DNA from 2 places in the Micromonospora sp. WMMD737 genome. Region 2 is predicted to be linked to the other one. Evidence: riboswitches for the same ligand, from Rfam matches in the RefSeq annotation. Region 2 holds a riboswitch; the other holds the start of a gene.

Region 1 (6,828 bases), on a different contig from region 2:
GGCCGGTCAGCTCGGCGCCCACGACACGCGCATCGCCACCCCGTCCGGACTCGACGGCCCCGGGATGAGCACCTCGGCCTACGACATGGGCCTGTTCTACCGCTACGCCTGGCAGAACCCTGTCTTCGCGAACATCGTGGCGACCCGCGATTTCACCTTCCCCGGACGCGACGGATCGACCTATCCGATCGAGAACGACAACAAGCTGCTGGCCAACTATCCGGGCGCACTGGGCGGCAAGACCGGGTTCACCGACGACGCCGGGCAGACCTACGTCGGCGCCGCCGACCACGACGGCCGCCGGCTGGTGGCGGTGCTGCTGCGCGGCACCCGCCAGCCGATCGCCCCGTGGGAGCAGGCGGTGCGGCTGCTCGACTACGGCTTCGCCACCCCGCCGGGCACCAAGGTCGGCAGCCTCATCGAACCGGACCCGGCACTGGTCGCACCCGAACCCGATCCCGCCGCCACGACGACGACCACGACGGCCGACGCCGTCCTGCCCGAGGTCGACGCGCTCCCGGTCCGCATCGGCGTGGGTGTGATCGGCAGCATCGTGGTTTTCACCTTGATCATGGGCGCACGGGCGCTCAACCGGCGCCCGCAACACTGAGCGGTCAGCGCCGGCGCCACCGCGAAAACGTCAGCACCCCAAGCGCTCCAGCCGCCGCGGCCGCCACCGCCTGCCAGGGGCCCAGACCGGGCCGGGTGATGACCCGGTTGTGGATGACAGCCGGGCCGGGAGCAGGCAGCGCCGCATCGCCCATGTTCTCCGGCATCGTCGCCGCCCACGCGGTGGAGAACAGCACCAGCCGCGCGGTGATGTAGGCGAACACCATCAAACCCAGCACCGGGCCGAACGTCGCCCCCGCCGGACCGGTGAGCACCGACCGCAGGTAGATCGAGGCGACCAGCTTGAACACCTCGAAGGCCACCGCGGCGATCAACCCCGCCCGCATGCTGCTGCGGAAGCTGACCGACTCCCGCGGCAACCGTGCGATCACGTAGGTGAACAGCAACCAGGACACCAGGATCGAGATGGCGATGGACGCGACGCGCAGGGTCAGACTGAGAATCGCCGAGTCCTGGAAACCCAACCAGTGCAGCAGATCTTTTATCACCCCGGTGTTGCCCAGCGCGGTGAGGGCCAGCGTGAACACACTGGCGACGAACAGCGACACCAGGGCGAGCAGATCGGACAGCTTGGTCTTGACGAACCCTGCAGGCTTGTCCCGGAACAGGCCCCACATCTGGCTCAGCGCCTCGCGCAGGTTGTTCATCCAGCCCAAACCCGCCCACGCCGCGGTCGCGAGGCCGATGATGCCCACCGAGGTGCGCGACTCGATGGCGGCCTCCATCAACTCGATGAGTTGCTGGCCGAGGTCGCCGGAGACGTTCGCGCGGATCTGGTTTTCGGTCTCCATGAGCAGTTCCGGCCTGCTGGCCAGCACGAACCCGCCGATCGCGAAGCCAACCATCAACAGCGGGAACAACGCGAAGATGGTGTAGTAGGTGATGCCGGCGGCGTAGAAGTTGCCCTTGCTGCTGTTGTACCGCTCCTGGGCCCGCATCACGTGGTCGAACCACGGCATCCGGGCCCGCAGCCGGGCCATCAGGCCGGGCTTGTCGTCGGAATCGCTCGCGGACGGCGCGGTCATCCGACCCCCTGCTCGTTGTCGTCGTCGCGCGGCGACGGTGCCTACGGTTTCGCTGGCAGAAACCCTAGGCGGTCATATACCCGGCGCAACGTCTTACCAGACACCTCACGCGCCCGCTGGGCCCCGGCGGCCAGCACGCTCTCCAGTTCTGCCGGGTCGGCGAGCAACTCGTCAACCCGGTTCTTGATAGGTGTGACGAACTCCACGACCGCCTCGGCGGTCTCCTTCTTCAGATCCCCGTATCCACGCCCGGCGTAGCCGTCGACGAGTTTGTCGACCTCGGCGCCGGTGACCGCGGCCTGAATGGTCAGCAGGTTCGACACCCCGGGCTTGCCCTCCGGGTCGAACCGGATCTCGCGCTCACTGTCGGTCACCGCGGAGCGAATCTTCTTGGCGGTCTTGGCCGGATCGTCGAGCAGGCTGATCAGCCCGGCATCGGTGGCCGCCGACTTGCTCATCTTCGCGGTCGGGTCCGCCAGATCGTAGATCTTGGCGGTGGCCTTGGGGATCATCGCCTCGGGCACGACGAAGGTGTCCGGGAAGCGCGTGTTGATCCGCTGGGCGACGTCGCGCGCGAGTTCGAGGTGCTGACGCTGGTCCTCACCGACGGGCACCAGGTCGGTGGCGTAGAGCAACACGTCGGCGGCCATCAGCACCGGGTAGGTGAACAGTCCCACGGTGGTGGCGTCGACGCCCTGTTTCTGCGATTTGTCCTTGAACTGGGTCATCCGCGACGCCTGCCCGAAACCGGTGAAACATCCCAGCACCCAGGCCAATTCGGTGTGCGCGGGTACGTGACTCTGGACGAAGACGGTGGCCCGGTCCGGGTCGATGCCCAGCGCGAGGTACTGCGCCGCGGTGACCAGTGTCCGTTTGCGCAGCGTCGCGGGGTCCTGGGCGATCGTGATGGCGTGCAGGTCGACGACGCAGAAGTAGGCGTCGTGGCCGTCCTGCAGGCCGACCCACTGCGCGACCGCGCCCAGCGCGTTGCCCAGGTGCAGGGAGTCCGACGTCGGCTGCGCGCCGGAGAAGACGACCGGCTTGGATGGCGTGCTCATGATGGCCGCCATTGTCCCATGGAGCCCTGCGCGGCGGATTCGGCGTGCCCGGTCGACGCGTGGGTGCCGGGCCGCGCCCGAATCACCCGTACTCGACGGTGACCGGGCAGTGGTCGGACCAGCGCAGCGCGTAGGCGGCGGGACGTTCGGTGCGCACCGACGAGACCCGCGCGGCCAGCGCCGGGGTGGCCAGGTGGTAGTCGATGCGCCACCCGGCGTCGTTGTCGAAGGCCTTGCCCCGCCACGACCACCACGCGTACGGGCCGGCGGCCCCGGGGTGGGCCTGACGGACGACGTCGACCCAGCCGGTGGACAGCAGATCGGTGAGCCATTGACGTTCCTGCGGCAGAAAGCCCGCCTTCTTGGTGTTTCCGCGCCAGTTCTTGATGTCGTTCTCGGTGTGGGCGATGTTCCAGTCGCCACAGAGCACCGCTTCGCGCCCGCTGCAGAGCAACTCGGCCATCCGGTCGACGACCGCGGCCATGAACCGTTCCTTCTCGAGTTGGCGGTCAGTCTCGGCTTCACCGGTCGGAAAGTAGACGCTGCCCACCGTCAACCCCGCGGTGTCCACTTCGAGGTAGCGGCCGTGGTCTGCGAATTCCTCTGCACCACAGCCGATTCTGACTCCATCGAACGGTGTGCGGGACAGCACCGCGACGCCGTTGCGCCCCTTGATGTGGGGCACCGCCGACGCCAGGTGCCACCCGTCGGCAAGCGCCGGGGCCAGTGCGCCGGCCAGTTGCTCGTCGTCGGCCCGCGTCTCCTGCAGGCACACCACGTCTGCGGCGGTCTCCGTCAACCAGGGCAGCAGGCCGAGGTTGTCGGCCGAGCGGGCCTTGACCGCTGCCCGGATGCCGTTGACGTTGACGGTGCTGACGGTGAGAGCGCGAGCCACGACCGCCGACCATAGCGCCGCAACGGAGCACACATTCTTGCGGTACCGCCGGTATCACCTTACTGTCGGGCCATGGCACCACGAGAGCCGATTCACACCGGATCCGGTGAGCCGGTCCTGTTGCTACACCCCTTCCTGTGCTCCCAGAACGTGTGGCGGGCGGTCGCCGCCCAGCTGAGCGCGACCGGCCGATTCGAGGTGTTCGCGCCGACCATGCTGGGCCATCACGGCGGACCACCGTCGCCGACCTGGCTGCTGCACACCGAGATGCTGGTCGACGACATCGAGCGGCGGATGGATCAGCTGGGCTGGCAGACCGCCCACCTGGTCGGCAATTCGCTGGGCGGCTGGGTGGCGTTCGAACTCGAACGCCGCGGACGGGCCCGCACGCTCACCGCGATCGCGCCGGCGGGCGGCTGGCCGCACCACTCGTTGTCGAAGTACGAAACCGTGCTGAAGTTCGTGGCCGGCGGGCCGGCGCTGGTCGCGGCCCGGCTGCTCGGACCCCGCATTCTCGACCTCCCGCTGGCCCGGCGCCTGGCGACCCTGCCGGTGAGCGGACCGGCCGACGGCCCCAGCGACGAGGACCTGCGCGCCCTGGTCGAGGACGCCACCCACTGCAGCGCCTACCTGCAGCTGCTGGTCAAAACGCTGCGGCTGCCCGGCCTACTGGAGCTGGCCGGCCTGGGCGCCCCGACCCAGCTGGTGCTCTGCGGACGGGACCGGGTCTTCCCCACCCCGCGGGGCAACCGCTACTTCCTGCGCCACCTGCCCGAACACGCCGAGGTGGTGCGTCTGCCCGAGCTCGGGCACATCCCGATGCTCGAGGCACCCGATCGCATCTCGGCGCTGATCGGCGAGTTCATCGAGCGGCACGCCGGCCCGCAACGCGCCATCGGCTGAGACCCCCGGCAACGCCCGACGACCTCCGCGTTCCGGCCCGCGCCCGGCACTGCGACGCAACCCAGTGGCACCGCACCAGCGCAGTGCGATACGCTTCGACTCGGTCATGAGTGCCAGCGCGAAGCCCCGGCTTGCTGGCCGGCAACCCTCCAACCGCGGTGGGGTGCCCCGGGTGATGAACCAGGTTGAGTAGCCACAACCGGCTACGCGGCAAGCGCGGGTCCGCCGTGAACGGGCCCCCTGAGTAGACAGGGACACCTGATGGCGAGGTCACCGATGCACTGTTGTCGGTAACGCAACAGCGATCACCTCACCATCACAGGAGCCCGTCCGGAGGAGAACCGAAACAACATGAGCGGCGAACACGTACCCAGCGACGACCCGACGTCCCGGTGGTCGTTCGAGACCAAGCAGATCCACGCCGGGCAGACGCCCGACTCCGCCACCAACGCGCGGGCACTGCCGATCTACCAGACCACCAGCTACGCGTTCGACAGCACCGAGCACGCCGCGGCGCTGTTCGGCCTGGCCGAGCCCGGCAACATCTACACCCGGATCATGAACCCGACCACCGATGTGGTGGAGCAGCGCATCGCCGCCCTGGAAGGCGGCGTGGCGGCGCTGTTCCTGGCCTCGGGCCAGGCCGCCGAGACGTTCGCGATCCTCAACATCGCCAACGCCGGTGATCACATCGTGTCCAGCCCGCGGCTCTACGGCGGCACCTACAACCTGTTCCACTACTCACTGCCCAAGCTCGGCATCGACGTGACGTTCGTCGACAACCCCGATGACCCGGAGTCGTGGCGCGCGGCGGCCCGGCCCAACACCAAGGCGTTCTTCGGCGAGACGATCTCCAACCCGCAGATCGACATCCTCGACATCCCGGCCGTCGCGGCGGTGGCCCACGACGTCGGGGTGCCGCTGATCGTCGACAACACCATCGCGACGCCCTACCTGATCCAGCCGCTGCGCCACGGCGCCGACATCGTCGTGCACTCGGCCACGAAGTACCTGGGCGGGCACGGCACGGCCATCGCCGGGGTGATCGTCGACGGCGGCACCTTCGACTGGACCAACGGCCGTTTCCCCGGGTTCACCACCCCCGACCCCAGCTACCACGGTGTGGTGTTCGCCGAACTGGGCCCGCCGGCATACGCACTCAAGGCCCGGGTGCAGCTGCTGCGCGACCTGGGTTCGGCGGCCGCGCCCTTCAACGCGTTCCTGATCGCCCAGGGCCTGGAGACGCTGAGCCTGCGCCTGGAACGCCATGTGGCCAACGCCCAGCGGGTGGCCGAGTACCTCGCCGGACACCCCGACGTCGTCTCGGTCAACTACGCCGGGCTGCCTACTTCACCGTGGTACGAACTCGGAAAGAAGCTTGCGCCCAAGGGAACCGGTGCGGTGCTGGCGTTCGAGCTGGCCGGCGGGATCGAGGCCGGCAAGGCGTTCGTCAACGCGCTGACGCTGCACAGCCACGTCGCCAACATCGGCGACGTCCGCTCCCTGGTGATCCATCCGGCCTCGACCACCCATCAGCAACTGTCGGCCGAGGAGCAACTCGCCAGCGGGGTGACACCCGGCCTGGTCCGGCTCGCAGTCGGGATCGAGGGAATCGACGACATCCTCGCCGACCTCGACCAGGGCTTCACCGCCGCAAAGCCGTTCGCCTCGGCCGTCGCCGACCCGCAGACAGTTGCATCGTTCTGAGGATGGTGACGTGACTATCGTGGATGTTGTTCGAGAGTGCGTGGCACTGCCACCCGAGGGTGAAGTCGGCGTCATCGACATCGGATCGGTCACCCTGGAGAACGGTCAGGTCATCGATGACGTGTCGATCGCGGTGCAGCGCTGGGGCGAGTTGTCCCCGAGCCGCGACAACGTCGTGATGGTGTTGCACGCACTGACCGGCGATTCGCACATCACCGGGCCCGCCGGGCCCGACCATCCGACCCCCGGCTGGTGGGACGGTGTGGCCGGACCGGGCGCGCCGATCGACACCGACCGGTGGTGCGCCGTCTCGACCAACGTGCTCGGCGGGTGCCGCGGCTCGACCGGGCCCGGTTCGCCGGCCCCCGACGGAAATGCCTGGGGCTCAAGGTTCCCCGCCGTGTCGATCCGTGATCAGGTCACCGCGGATCTTGCCGTGCTCGACCGGCTCGGCATCAGCGAGGTCGCCGCGGTGATCGGCGGCTCGATGGGCGGCGCCCGGGCGCTGGAGTGGATGATCGCCCACCCCGACAACGTGCGCGCCGGGCTGGTGCTGGCGGTCGGTGCCCGGGCGACGGCCGACCAGATCGGCACCCAGAGCAGCCAGGTC
Region 2 (6,828 bases):
AGCTGACCGCCTTCACCGAGGCCATCGAGGGGGCGAAGGAGACCACCACGCTCTCGCCGGCCCGGTGGCACCGGCGGGACGAACTCACCCACTACGCCGAGGCCGCCGACCCGATCGACCGGGCGATGCGCAACGCCGGCACGCTGACCCGGCGCGCGGTGACCCTGATCGAGGACGAGGAGCCCATCCCGGAGACGATGCCGGACGCGGTGGCCCATCTCGCCGAGTCGGTACGCCTGCTCAAGCACGAGTTCGCCGTCGGCGAGGAGCCGGAGGAGGCCCGGGAGCGGGCGCTGCGCGCGGTCAGCGAGGCCGGCCGGGCGTACGCCGAAGGGGTCGGCTTCTCCGGCAGCGTGGTGATCGCGCAGGTGCGGACCACCGCCAGCGACCTGATGGTGGCCTCCGGCATCAGCCAGGAGGAGGCGAACCGCGGGGTCCGGCAGTCCTTCGGCGACCAGGACCGGCCGGGCGGCGAGGGGGAGCGGGACGCCGCCCCGAAGCCGCCCGCCGCCCCGCCGCTCGGCTGACCCGCTCCCGCGTCGGCTTGCCCAGGCCCGCAGGCGGGTGACCGCACCACCTGCGTCGGACCCGCCAAGGCCCTCAGGGCGCGGGCGGTGACCCCATCCGCGTCGAGCCGGTCAGGCCCGCAGGGCGCGGGCCAGGCGGCGGACGGCCTCGTCCATGAGGTCGGGCGGGGCGGCGGCGTAGGTGAGGCGGAGGTGGGGCGCCGGGGGTTCGGCGGCGTACCAGGGGCGGCCGGGGAGGACGACGACGCCTTCGGCTGCCGCGGCGGCGGCCAGCGCGACGTCGTCGGTGCCCTCCGGCAGGCGTACCCAGAGGTGCATGCCGCCGCGCGGGACCGGCTGCCGGGCCAGCTCCGGCAGGTGCCGGCGGAGCGCGGTCAGCAGCGCCTCGCGGCGCGTCCGCAGGGCGGTGCGCAGGGCGCGGCGGTGGCGCGTCCAGGCCGGGGTGGTGACGAACTCGATCGTGGCCTGTTGCAGCGGCCCGGCGACGAAGAAGTCGTCGAGCAGCCGGGCCGCCCGCAGCCGGGCGCCGGCGGGGCCGCGGGCGCCGATCGCGGCGACGCGCAACCCGGGAGCGGTCGACTTGGTCAGCGAGCGCAGGTAGATCACGTGCCCGTCGGGGTCGTCGGCGGCCAGCGGTGGCGGGGCCTGGCCGTCGATGGTGAGGTCGCGGGCGTAGTCGTCCTCGATGAGGAACGCCCCGGCGTCGCGTACGCCCTCGGCGACCCGGGCCCGGCGGTCCTCCGCGAGCGTCGCGCCGTGCGGGTTGGCGTACAGCGGCTGGCAGTAGAACAGCCGGGCGCCGGTGCGGGCGAACGCGGCGGCGAGCTGGTCGGGGCGTACCCCGTCGGCGTCGGCGGGCACGGGCACCACCCGGAGGCCGGCCGCCCGGGCGGCGGCCAGCGCGCCCAGGTAGGTCGGCGACTCGACGAGCAGGGTGTCGCCGGGCGCGGCGAGCGCCCGCAGCGCGGACGACAGGGCGGCCTGTCCGCCCGGGCAGACCACCATGTCCTCGGCGCGCAGCCCGGCCCCGGACTCGCGGGCGAACCAGGCGCGCAGGTCTTCGCGCCCCTCGGCCGGCCCGCGCTGCCAGGACGCGGGCTGCCGGGCGGCACGGGTGAGCGCGGCCCCGAGCGCGGCGGCGGGTTGCAGCTCCCCGTCCAGGTAGCCCCCGGACAGCGGAATCGCTCCGGCGGGCGGTAACGCCAGTAGCGCCTGCATCTCGTCCTCGCCCGGCCGGCGGGGGCCGAGCGCCACGGTCTGCCAGGACAGGTCGGGGGCGCGCCACTCGCGTGGCGGGGCGGCCACGAAGGTGCCCCTGCCGGCCCGCGTCTCGACCAGCCCCTGGGCCACGAGCTGGCGGATGGCCTCGGCGACGGTGACGGGGGAGGCCTGGTGGCGGGCGGTCAGCTCGCGCACCGAGGGCAGCCGCGTGCCGGGATCCGCGGCAGCCGCGAGCCCGCGCAGGTCTTGGACGACGCGGTCGGCTGCGTTACCGTCATTCATGAACGGGAACAGTAGCGCTACTGTCAGGACCACGGTAACGGCGGACCGGACGGTCGGTCTCGCCCTCGGCGCGCTGGGCGTGCTCGCCTTCAGCATGTCGCTGCCCGCGACCCGCGTCGCCGTGCAACAGCTCGACCCGTGGTTCGTCGCCTTCGGCCGGGCCGTCGGCGCGGCGCTGCTGGCCTGGGCGTACCTGCGATCCACCGGCGCCCCAAAGCCCACGCGTGGTCAGTGGCGGCGGCTGACGGTCGTCGCCCTCGGCGTCGTCGTCGGTTTCCCGCTGTTCACCTCGCTGGCGCTCAGCACCCAGACCTCCGCGCACGGCGCGGTCGTCATCACCGTGCTGCCCGCCATGACCGCCGTGTTCGCGGTGCTGCGGGCCGGCGAGCGGCCACCGCCGCTGTTCTGGGCCGCCAGCGCCGGCGGTCTGCTGGCGGTGCTCACCTTCCTCGGCGCCAGCGGCGCGGTACGCGGGGCCCTCGCCCCGCCCGACCTGTTCCTGCTCGCGGCGGTCGTGCTCTGCGGCCTGGGGTACGCCGAGGGCGGCGCCCTCGCCCGCGAGCTGGGCGGCGCCCGGACGATCTGCTGGGCGTTGCTGCTCTCGCTGCCCGTCACCGTCCCCGTCATGGTCGTCGCCGCCGTGGCCGCCCCGCCGCGCGCCGATCCCGTCGCCTGGTCGGCGTTCGGCTACCTCACCGTGGTCTCGATGTTCCTGGGCTTCTTCGCCTGGTACGCGGGCCTGGCCCGGGGCGGCATCGCGCAGGTCGGGCAGATCCAGCTCGCCCAGCCGGTGCTCACCCTGGCCTGGTCGGCGCTGCTGCTCGGTGAGGCCGTCACCCCTGCCTCGATCGCGGCGGCGGTGGCGGTGCTGGCGTGCGTGGTCCTGATCCAGCGCACCCGCGACCGCGCGCCGGCACCCGCGGTGGGGAAGGCCTGACGGAGGACGCGGCCGGTCCCGGGGCGGTGCGGGGCTCGTGCCGTCCCGCCGGCCCGGGGGAGCGGGCCGGCGGGTGCTCCCGGGTCGGTCAGGCCAGCGCGGCGAGGGCGGCGAGCAGCCGGTCCACGTGCCCGGTCGTGCTGCCCAGGCCGATGCTGGCGCGCAGGGCGGTCGGCGGCAGGTCCCGCCGGCCGCCGCGGGCGGCCGCCTCGTCGAGCAGCCGCCGCGCCAGCGGGTGGGCGCAGAACAGGCCGTCGCGCACCCCGATGTCGTACGTCGCCGCGAGCTCCGCCGCCACCTCCGTCGAGTCCCGGCCAGCCACCACGAACGACACGATCCCCACCCGGGGCGCCGCCGGCCCGAACATGCGCAGCTCCAGCACGTGCGGCAGGGCCGCGAGGCCCTCACGCAGCCGGGTCAGCAGAGCCTGCTCGGCGTCGTGCAGGGCGTCCCGGTCCGCGTCGGCGAGCGCGGCGCAGACCGCCGCCAGGGCGACCGCGCCGAGCAGGTTCGGAGTGCCCGCCTCGTGCCGGGCCGGGCCGGTCGCCCACCGTACGTCGTGGGTGGCCGCCCCGACGTGGCTGGTGGCGCCCCCGCCGGCCAGGTACGGCGGTGCGGCGTCCAGCCAGTCCGCGCGCCCGACGAGCACCCCCGCGCCGAACGGGGCGTACAGCTTGTGGCCGGAGAGCGCGACGTAGTCGACGTCGAGGGCGGCGACGTCCACCGGCGCGTGCGGGGCGAGCTGCGCGGCGTCCACCGCGATCCGGGCGCCGTGCCGCCGGGCCACCCGGGCCAGCTCGGCCACCGGCCAGCGCTCCCCGGTCACGTTGCTCGCGGCGGTCACCGCCACCAGCACGGGCGGGCCCTGCTGCGCGCCGCGGGGGCCCGACGGGGCCGGCCTGCGCAGCTCGCCGAGCGCCGCGTCCAGCGCGCGGACCGCCCCGGCGGGATCCGGGGGCACCGGCAGCCGCACCGAGCCACGCGGCCAGGGCAGCAGGTTGGCGTGGTGCTCCCCGCCGAAGGTGACCACCGTCGTGCCGGCGGGCAGCGCCCGGGCCAGCAGGTTCAGCGCGTCGGTGGTGTTGCGGGTGAAGACCACGTGGTCGTCGGCGCGGGCGCCGAGGAAGTCGCCGACCGTCTGCCGGGCGCGCTCGTAGGCGAGGGTGCAGCGCCGCGACAGCGCCCCGGCGCCGCGGTGCACGCTGCCGTACCAGGGCAGCAGCTCGGCCACCGCGTCGGCCGCGGCCCGCGCGCAGGGCGCGGTGGCCGCGTAGTCGAGGTTCACCTGGCCGGGTACGCCGAGCACGTCGAGCGGGTCGGCGACGGCGGGCGGCTGCGGCGCGGGCGGGGGTGCGAGGGTGACGGTCATGGGCCGACCTCCGGGTCCAGGGACCCCGGGTGGGCGCACACGGGCGGGGTCCGCGCTTGCCCGGCACGCGATCGGGCCGGGCCCGGTCATCACCCGGGGCACCCCACCGCGAACTCGACGAGGGTTGCCGGCCAGCAAGCCGGGGCTTGACGCTGGCGCTCGTGACCTGCCCGCAGCATAGCCGGGTGAATGCGGCCGGACCAGGCGGCCGGGGATGGCTACGCTGACCGCATGGCCGACACCCCGCCCGGCGCACCCCTGCCGCCGTCGCCGACCGCGCCCGCCGTTCCGCCGCCCGGTGGGGCGGGGCCCGGGATGCCGCTGCGCCGGTTGGGGTGGCGTCGGGCCCTGGTGCTGGCCGGCGCCGTCCTGTTCATCGCGGCGTGCGCGCTGTTCATGCTCTTCACGCTGGGCGAGAACCTGGGCGTCGAGGCGCTGCTGATCGGCGTGGCCGCCGCGATCCTCCCGGTTCCGGTGCTGGTGGCCTGTTTCCTCTGGCTGGACCGCTACGAGCCGGAGCCCCTGAAATATCTGATCTTCTGCTTCGCCTGGGGCGCGTTCGTCTCCACCGCGGCCTCGCTGACCGTCAACGAGTTCTCCGCCGGGCTGTTCGAGGACTGGGGGCTGCCGACCGCGCTGACCGCGGTGCTGGTCGCGCCGTTCATCGAGGAGCTGACCAAGGCCCTCGGGCCGATCCTGCTGCTGATCTTCCGCCGGCGGGAGATCTCCGGGATCACCGACGCGCTGGTCTACTGCGGGCTCTCCGCGATCGGGTTCGCCATGGTGGAGAACATCCTCTACCTGGGCGGCCACGGCTACGCCAGCGGCGCGGAGCGGTACGGGCCGGCGACCGGCACCCAGCAGGTCATCGCCATCTTCATCGTCCGGATCCTGCTCTTCGGCTTCGCCCACCCGCTCTTCACCTCCATGACGGGGGTGGGGCTGGGCATCGCCGCGCGCACCGCCAGCCGGTGGGTCCGGGTGCTCGCCCCGCTCGCCGGCCTGCTGCTGGCGATGATGCTGCACGGGCTGTGGAACCTGCTGCCGACGCTCACCCAGGCCACCGGACAGGTCTTGATCATGCTGTACGGCTTCATCGGCGTGATGGTGCCGGTCTTCTTCGCCATGGTCGGGCTCGCCCTGTGGCTGCGGGCCTGGGAGGGGCGGCTCACCGAGCGGATGCTGCCGGACTACGTGCGGGCGGGCTGGCTGACCCCGCCGGAGGTGGCGGCGCTGAGCAGCCTGGGGCGGCGGCACGCGGCCCGGGTGTGGGCCAAGCGGGTGGCCGGCGACGGCGGGCTGAAGGCGATGCGCGGCTACCAGTTCGCGGCGACCCGGCTGGCGCTGCTGCGCGACGGCGCACTGCGCGGCCTGGACCGGCGTCCGGTGGACCGGGAGCGGACCGCGCGGGAGGAACGGGAGCTGCTGGAGGCGATCGGCGCGTACCGGTCGTTCTTCGTGGGCCGGGACCCGCAGGTGCCGGCGGGGATCTGGGACGGGCACCGCTACCACCTGCGGTTTCCGGACGGCACGCAGCGGTCGGTCGAGGCGCCGGACGAGCCCGTCGTGCCGATCCCGGTGGTGCTCGTCCCGCCCCCGCCGCCGGCCGGCTTCGGCCCGCCCGGCTGGTACGGCCAGCAGCCGCCGGCGCCGTGGCACCCCGGCCGCCCCTGAGCCCGGTCGTCAGGTCATCAGGCTGGTGAGGAAGTCACCGAGGCCCTGCGCCATCGCCATCAGTCCCGCCCCGATCGCCTTGAACATCTCCGCCGCGCCCTCCGGCCGGAAGGCCATGAAGTAGATCAGGAACGCGACGCTCCCCCAGAGCAGAATCTTCTTCACGAGTACCGGCATCGCGTCCCTCCCCAGGGCCGGTGATGCGGCTGGCTTCCCGGCGGGGGGCGACGCAAACGGCACCGGCGCCCTCATCCGGGCGGGTGGGGCGGGGTGGGCTCAGAGGTAGAGGCCGGTGGAGTCGTTCTCGACCCGCTCGGCGGCCACGGCGTGCACGTCGCGTTCGCGCAGCAGCACGTACCCGCGGCCGTGCAGTTCGACCTCGGAGCGGTCGTCGGGGTCGAAGAGGACCCGGTCGCCTGAGACGATGGCGCGCACGTTCGGCCCCACGCCCACGGCCGTGGCCCAGGCCAGCCGCTTGCCCACGGCGGCGGTCGCCGGAATCACGATGCCGGCGGTCGAGCGTCGCTCACCCTCGCTCCCCTCCATCCGCACCAGCACACGGTCGTGCAGCAGGCGGATCGGCAGCTTGGAGTCGAGATTCTGGTCGGCGGTCACGCCGCAGACGCTACCGTGTCCCGGTCGGCGGGCCGTGGGCGGTTACGCGCCGGGGGCCGGGGGCAATGTGTGGCGGACCTGCCCTACGGTGGCGTCGTCGGACGTATCCTGTCCGCCCACCGGCGTGGGCGGGCCGGTCTCTTGCCAGGAGGTGCGCTTGAGCCGCTTCGAGCAGATCCGCGGACGGCTCCGTCGCGCGTACG

Evidence for each region. A riboswitch is a leader RNA that binds a small molecule or an ion and turns the genes downstream of it on or off. The one in region 2 is predicted to bind S-adenosylmethionine.
Region 1: linked by a shared signal. The riboswitch ahead of ACN27A_RS33515 (bifunctional o-acetylhomoserine/o-acetylserine sulfhydrylase) and the one ahead of ACN27A_RS18970 (aminotransferase class V-fold PLP-dependent enzyme) in region 2 are both predicted to bind S-adenosylmethionine.

Annotation. Positions count from the first base shown of each region.
Region 1 is NZ_JBMHMH010000003.1:1,716-8,543, reverse strand. Features, by position in the region: gene ACN27A_RS33540 (D-alanyl-D-alanine carboxypeptidase family protein) at 1-610, shown strand, start outside; gene yhjD (inner membrane protein YhjD) at 615-1,655, opposite strand; gene trpS (tryptophan--tRNA ligase) at 1,697-2,716, opposite strand; gene ACN27A_RS33525 (exodeoxyribonuclease III) at 2,796-3,608, opposite strand; gene ACN27A_RS33520 (alpha/beta fold hydrolase) at 3,681-4,511, shown strand; SAM riboswitch class IV at 4,614-4,734, shown strand; gene ACN27A_RS33515 (bifunctional o-acetylhomoserine/o-acetylserine sulfhydrylase) at 4,863-6,218, shown strand; gene metX (homoserine O-acetyltransferase MetX) at 6,229-6,828, shown strand, end outside.
Region 2 is NZ_JBMHMH010000001.1:4,334,704-4,341,531, reverse strand. Features, by position in the region: gene ACN27A_RS18985 (FUSC family protein) at 1-527, shown strand, start outside; gene ACN27A_RS18980 (PLP-dependent aminotransferase family protein) at 639-2,030, opposite strand; gene ACN27A_RS18975 (DMT family transporter) at 2,029-2,967, shown strand; gene ACN27A_RS18970 (aminotransferase class V-fold PLP-dependent enzyme) at 3,056-4,336, opposite strand; SAM riboswitch class IV at 4,384-4,503, opposite strand; gene ACN27A_RS18965 (PrsW family intramembrane metalloprotease) at 4,526-6,010, shown strand; gene ACN27A_RS18960 (hypothetical protein) at 6,020-6,187, opposite strand; gene ACN27A_RS18955 (GroES family chaperonin) at 6,287-6,625, opposite strand; gene ACN27A_RS18950 (AI-2E family transporter) at 6,714-6,828, shown strand, end outside.